One region of the Lysinibacillus sp. JNUCC-52 genome, then DNA from elsewhere that is predicted to be linked to it. Evidence: a T-box and tRNA genes for the amino acid it is inferred to sense, from the RefSeq annotation. Region 1 holds a T-box; the other holds one or more tRNA genes.
The links. A T-box is a leader RNA that pairs with one kind of tRNA and senses whether it is charged. The one in region 1 lies ahead of proS (proline--tRNA ligase), so its partner is inferred to be a tRNA-Pro.

Region 1 (3,398 bases):
ATGATAAAAAAATTGTGATCGAACTAGAGCCTAAAGTAGCGCCAAATACAGTTGCGAATTTTATTTCCTTAGTAAAAGATGGTTTTTATGATGGGCTTATTTTTCATCGCGTAATTCCTGGCTTTATGATTCAAGGAGGCGACCCTGCAGGAAATGGATCTGGTGGTCCTGATTATTCGATTGCGGGCGAATTTACGAATAATGGCTTTGAAAATAATTTAAAACATGAACGTGGTGTTATATCAATGGCACGGGAGAATAACAATCCAAATTCTGCGGGTTCACAATTTTTTATTATGACTGAAGAAGCGTCTCATCTTGATGGCGATTATGCTTCTTTTGGAAAAGTCATTGAAGGTTTGGAAACGGTAGATGAGATTGTAGCAGTTGATCGAGATGCGTCAGATAAGCCGTTAGAAGAACAAAAAATGAAAAAGGTCGAAGTGGATACAAAGGGCTTTGACTATCCTGCACCAGCAGTGAAAAAATAATAATTCATACTCTTTTCATTAAAAAGCACGTTGATTGACCGCGGGGATGCGGTGGGTCAACGTGCTTTTGTATGGAGGCGCTAAAATTTTTGCATTGAAATAAGCCAAATAAAATCATCTTCTGCAATAATTTGAATGTCATGCCCAAGCTGAATTAAGCGTTCGGCTTTTAAATGTTTTGTGCTTTTCTCTCGTCGGTTCTTGCCGAGGATAAGGAAATCTGTCTCTTTTGTTACGGCTCCTTGCATTATTGCGCCATAAGCTCGCGCATTTTTTGCAGCTTCAGAACGTGTCATCGTGGAGAGGGCCCCTGTAAAGACGATTTGTTTATGATAGAATGGATGCATTATACGTTCGGATGGATTCGATAGGTAGATAACTTCTGTAGTGTCTTGATTTTTGTTCATGTCGGTTCTCCTAAGAGGTTCATTTTAGAGAAATGTAATATTTAAAATAGTACTTTCTCGTAAATATGTAATGTTATATTGTATCGCTAATTGCTGTAAAAAGTAAAGAAGCGCCGTTATTTTACCAGTGATGAGCAGTTGCTCGTATTGTTGCTTTTCTTCTATTGTGGCAACTTTACGGAAATAACCCCACATATGCTGGCACGCATTGCGCATGCTGCCATCAGTAGGTGTTTGTTGTAATGCTGCTTCGATTAATTGTTCAATTTGTTCATGGGGGAGTAAATCGCGCATTGCTTGCCGAAGCTGATTGTAATGTTTTTGGCTATGAAACATAACACGATATTTTTCTTCACGCCATAATTGTTCAGTTTGTTGACGATTCATACAAGCACCTTCTCTTATAATTGTTTAAGTCTATTACAGTATAAACATCATTCATGTTGAGTAACGACATATCTATGATATTTTTAAGCTGAATCCTGTACCCTATGGCCTTTGACCAATTTATTAAATGCGAGCTGGATTTCCTTCGCTGGTAGAGTAATAATTGGACATGGATTGATAGTAATGATTGAATTACATATAGCAAATTGGTATATTAATGTATAAATAATAAATCGATGATGTGATCAAGTAAATAAGTATTGTGAAACAGATAATATAGCCTAGGCTGAGAGCTATATCACCTCTTCTTATTGAAACCTACCACGGAGATGTCAGTTAACAACTAACCGAGTCGTTTCGTTACAAACGTTTAGAGGGCTTATCTATTTAAGTCGAACTAAGGTGGTACCACGTCAATTAGCGTAAAGACGTCCTTTATGAGGATGCTTTATGCTTTTTTTATTAGTTAAAACATAGGAGGAAAAGAAGATGGCTCAAAAAATAAACGATTTTTCAAAATGGTATGTAGAGACAATTCAAAAAGCAGATTTAATGGATTACACGCCAGTTCGTGGTTGTATTGCTTTTAAACCGGACGGCTATGAATTATGGGAGCACATTCAAGCGGAGATGGATAAGCGTTTTAAGGAAACAGGTCACCGTAATGCATACTTCCCAATGTTAATACCAGAATCATTTTTTCAAAAGGAAAAGGATCATATCGAAGGATTTTCTCCAGAGCTTCCATGGGTCACAGAAGCGGCAGGTGAGAAGTTAGAGGAGCGCTTGGCTTTACGTCCAACCTCTGAAACAATGATTGGACATTTGTATTCAAATTGGATAAAAAGTTATCGTGACCTTCCAGTTTTAATTAATCAATGGGCAAATGTATTCCGTTGGGAAAAGAAAACACTTCCGTTTATCCGTACTTCTGAATTTTTATGGCAAGAAGGCCATACTGCTCATGTTGATGAAGAAGATGCACGTAAAGAAACAATGCAAATGTTGGCGATTTATAAAGAAGTTGTAGAAGGATTACTAGCAATTCCAGTATATGATGGACAAAAGACACCATCTGAACGCTTTGCTGGAGCGGTTGATACTTTCTCTATTGAAGCAATGATGAAGGATGGAAAGGCTGTTCAAGCAGGTACATCCCATTACTTAGGTACAAAATTTGCTGAAGCATTTGATATTAAATATTTAAATAAAGAAAATAAACATGTTTATGTCCATACAACTTCTTGGGGTACATCGACACGATTAATCGGCTCTGTCATTATGGTGCATGGCGATGAGCAAGGTCTTGTTTTACCACCAAAGATTGCACCGACGCAAGTGGTATTAATTCCTGTTGGACCATGGAAAAAGAACCCTGCTATTATCGAGAAATTAGATGAAATTTTTGCAGCGTTAAAAGCAAAAGGAATTCGTGTTCGCCTTGATGACTCAGATCAATCGCCAGGCTATAAATTTAATGAGTGGGAGCTAAAAGGTGTACCAGTACGTATTGAATTAGGACCACGTGACTTAGAAAATCAACAAGGATTAATGAAAGCCCGTGATGAAGAGGAGAAAGTTTCTGTAGCGTTAGAAACTATAGTTGAAAGCATTGAAACAGAGCTTGAAACGATGCAAACACGTCTGTTCGAAAAAGCAAAAGCTTTCCGTGCGAACAATTCGCATACACATATTGATTCAATGGAGCAGTTAAAGCAACATTTAGCACAATCTGAACAAAATGAAACAATTCCAGGTTGGATTTTAGCAGGCTGGTGTGGAGACGATGCTTGTGAAGAAAACGTAAAAGAAGAGACAAAATTCACAACACGTAATATCCCATTCAATCCACCAGTAACAAAGGACACTTGCATCCATTGTGGGAAAGAAGCAAAGCATACAGTTTGGTTTGCACGTGCATACTAATTGAAGACTTAATATAAATAAAAGCGTTTCAACAATTTTGTTGAAGCGCTGTTTTTATGACTTTCTACTTATGATTCTATAACTTGAACGTACTTCATAACATGAATATGAATTCAATGAAGAAAATTGGTATTATAATACATAATTTTAATATAAATTGGTTTTAAAATGATAATAGTTTAAAATA
Region 2 (3,398 bases), 1.2 Mb from region 1:
CCCAAGAGTCCACATCGACGGGGAGGTTTGGCACCTCGATGTCGGCTCATCGCATCCTGGGGCTGTAGTCGGTCCCAAGGGTTGGGCTGTTCGCCCATTAAAGCGGTACGCGAGCTGGGTTCAGAACGTCGTGAGACAGTTCGGTCCCTATCCGTCGTGGGCGTAGGAAATTTGAGAGGAGCTGTCCTTAGTACGAGAGGACCGGGATGGACACACCGCTGGTGTACCAGTTGTCTTGCCAAAGGCATCGCTGGGTAGCTATGTGTGGACGGGATAAGTGCTGAAAGCATCTAAGCATGAAGCCCCCCTCAAGATGAGATTTCCCATTACGCAAGTAAGTAAGATCCCTCAAAGACGATGAGGTAGATAGGTTCGAGGTGGAAGTGTGGTGACACATGGAGCTGACGAATACTAATCGATCGAGGACTTAACCAAAAAAGTTTGAAACATTCAATGAACCGTTTATCCAGTTTTGAAAGAATAAGAAAGCTTTAAAAAAAGCTTGTAATTATAACATTTTATGTTATAATGAATCTTGTCTTTTAAATAGTCTAGTGATGATGGCAAAGAGGTCACACCCGTTCCCATACCGAACACGGAAGTTAAGCTCTTTAGCGCCGATGGTAGTTGGGGGCTTCCCCCTGTGAGAGTAGGACGTCGCTAGGCATAATACCCAGGAGGATTAGCTCAGCTGGGAGAGCATCTGCCTTACAAGCAGAGGGTCGGCGGTTCGAGCCCGTCATCCTCCACCATATGCCGGTTTAGCTCAGCAGGTAGAGCAACTGACTTGTAATCAGTAGGTCGTGGGTTCGATTCCTATAGCCGGCACCATTTTTTTGAGCCATTAGCTCAGTTGGTAGAGCATCTGACTTTTAATCAGAGGGTCGAAGGTTCGAGTCCTTCATGGCTCACCATTTTTATAATTGCCAACAATAATATGCGGGTGTGGCGGAATTGGCAGACGCACTAGACTTAGGATCTAGCGCCGCGAGGCGTGGGGGTTCGACTCCCTTCACCCGCACCATTTATTTTTTAATTTCATAATTGCCAGGATAAATAATCTTATGCACATGCGGAAGTAGTTCAGTGGTAGAACACCACCTTGCCAAGGTGGGGGTCGCGAGTTCGAACCTCGTCTTCCGCTCCAAATGTGCCGGGGTGGCGGAACTGGCAGACGCACAGGACTTAAAATCCTGCGGTAGGTGACTACCGTGCCGGTTCGATTCCGGCCCTCGGCACCATTTTTTAAATATTAAGCGCCCGTAGCTCAATTGGATAGAGCGTCTGACTACGGATCAGAAGGTTGTGGGTTCGACTCCTGCCGGGCGCGCCAATAAATGAACGGGAAGTAGCTCAGCTTGGTAGAGCACTTGGTTTGGGACCAAGGGGTCGCAGGTTCGAATCCTGTCTTCCCGACCATTTCCTTAATACATGATTTTATATGGGGCCTTAGCTCAGCTGGGAGAGCGCCTGCCTTGCACGCAGGAGGTCAGCGGTTCGATCCCGCTAGGCTCCACCAATTACAATAAATGAACCTTGAAAACTGAACAAGCAAAACGTAATCAATATAGTTTTTAGTAGCTAACTTCGTTAGCGAACGAAACAAAATTTTGGACATCAAAATTGATGCCAGCAAAACAATTTGAGCTAATCAAATTTCTTTTATGGAGAGTTTGATCCTGGCTCAGGACGAACGCTGGCGGCGTGCCTAATACATGCAAGTCGAGCGGACAGATAAGGAGCTTGCTCCTTTGACGTTAGCGGCGGACGGGTGAGTAACACGTGGGCAACCTACCCTATAGTTTGGGATAACTCCGGGAAACCGGGGCTAATACCGAATAATCTTTTGTCTCTCATGAGACAATTCTGAAAGACGGTTTCGGCTGTCGCTATAGGATGGGCCCGCGGCGCATTAGCTAGTTGGTGAGGTAACGGCTCACCAAGGCAACGATGCGTAGCCGACCTGAGAGGGTGATCGGCCACACTGGGACTGAGACACGGCCCAGACTCCTACGGGAGGCAGCAGTAGGGAATCTTCCACAATGGGCGAAAGCCTGATGGAGCAACGCCGCGTGAGTGAAGAAGGATTTCGGTTCGTAAAACTCTGTTGTAAGGGAAGAACAAGTACAGTAGTAACTGGCTGTACCTTGACGGTACCTTATTAGAAAGCCACGGCTAACTACGTGCCAGCAGCCGCGGTAATACGTAGGTGGCAAGCGTTGTCCGGAATTATTGGGCGTAAAGCGCGCGCAGGTGGTTTCTTAAGTCTGATGTGAAAGCCCACGGCTCAACCGTGGAGGGTCATTGGAAACTGGGAGACTTGAGTGCAGAAGAGGATAGTGGAATTCCAAGTGTAGCGGTGAAATGCGTAGAGATTTGGAGGAACACCAGTGGCGAAGGCGACTATCTGGTCTGTAACTGACACTGAGGCGCGAAAGCGTGGGGAGCAAACAGGATTAGATACCCTGGTAGTCCACGCCGTAAACGATGAGTGCTAAGTGTTAGGGGGTTTCCGCCCCTTAGTGCTGCAGCTAACGCATTAAGCACTCCGCCTGGGGAGTACGGTCGCAAGACTGAAACTCAAAGGAATTGACGGGGGCCCGCACAAGCGGTGGAGCATGTGGTTTAATTCGAAGCAACGCGAAGAACCTTACCAGGTCTTGACATCCCGTTGACCACTGTAGAGATATGGTTTTCCCTTCGGGGACAACGGTGACAGGTGGTGCATGGTTGTCGTCAGCTCGTGTCGTGAGATGTTGGGTTAAGTCCCGCAACGAGCGCAACCCTTGATCTTAGTTGCCATCATTTAGTTGGGCACTCTAAGGTGACTGCCGGTGACAAACCGGAGGAAGGTGGGGATGACGTCAAATCATCATGCCCCTTATGACCTGGGCTACACACGTGCTACAATGGACGATACAAACGGTTGCCAACTCGCGAGAGGGAGCTAATCCGATAAAGTCGTTCTCAGTTCGGATTGTAGGCTGCAACTCGCCTACATGAAGCCGGAATCGCTAGTAATCGCGGATCAGCATGCCGCGGTGAATACGTTCCCGGGCCTTGTACACACCGCCCGTCACACCACGAGAGTTTGTAACACCCGAAGTCGGTGAGGTAACCTTTTGGAGCCAGCCGCCGAAGGTGGGATAGATGATTGGGGTGAAGTCGTAACAAGGTAGCCGTATCGGAAGGTGCGGCTGGATCACCTCCTTTCTAAGGATATTTTCGGAATACAAACCTTGGGTTTGTAAGATTACGTTTTGCGTTCAGTTTTGAAGGTTTATAAACAATATTATAAAACTTCCAAGAGGGCCTATAGCTCAGCTGGTTAGAGCGCACGCCTGATAAGCGTGAGGTCGATGGTTCGAGTCCATTTAGGCCCACCATATATAACCTCT

Region 2: it encodes a tRNA-Pro, which carries the amino acid that the T-box ahead of proS (proline--tRNA ligase) is inferred to sense. The anticodon was not compared.

Annotation. Positions count from the first base shown of each region.
Region 1 covers NZ_CP065546.1:1,425,037-1,428,434, reverse strand. Annotated here, with positions in the region: gene JNUCC52_RS07470 (peptidylprolyl isomerase) at 1-491, shown strand, start outside; gene JNUCC52_RS07465 (BRCT domain-containing protein) at 572-898, opposite strand; gene JNUCC52_RS07460 (YbgA family protein) at 923-1,285, opposite strand; T-box leader at 1,513-1,724, shown strand; gene proS (proline--tRNA ligase) at 1,775-3,211, shown strand.
Region 2 covers NZ_CP065546.1:2,652,434-2,655,831, reverse strand. Annotated here, with positions in the region: rRNA gene JNUCC52_RS13110 (23S ribosomal RNA) at 1-435, shown strand, start outside; rRNA gene rrf (5S ribosomal RNA) at 551-666, shown strand; tRNA gene JNUCC52_RS13100 (tRNA-Val) at 677-752, shown strand; tRNA gene JNUCC52_RS13095 (tRNA-Thr) at 756-831, shown strand; tRNA gene JNUCC52_RS13090 (tRNA-Lys) at 839-914, shown strand; tRNA gene JNUCC52_RS13085 (tRNA-Leu) at 940-1,024, shown strand; tRNA gene JNUCC52_RS13080 (tRNA-Gly) at 1,073-1,147, shown strand; tRNA gene JNUCC52_RS13075 (tRNA-Leu) at 1,153-1,241, shown strand; tRNA gene JNUCC52_RS13070 (tRNA-Arg) at 1,257-1,333, shown strand; tRNA gene JNUCC52_RS13065 (tRNA-Pro) at 1,343-1,419, shown strand; tRNA gene JNUCC52_RS13060 (tRNA-Ala) at 1,444-1,519, shown strand; rRNA gene JNUCC52_RS13055 (16S ribosomal RNA) at 1,662-3,213, shown strand; tRNA gene JNUCC52_RS13050 (tRNA-Ile) at 3,310-3,386, shown strand.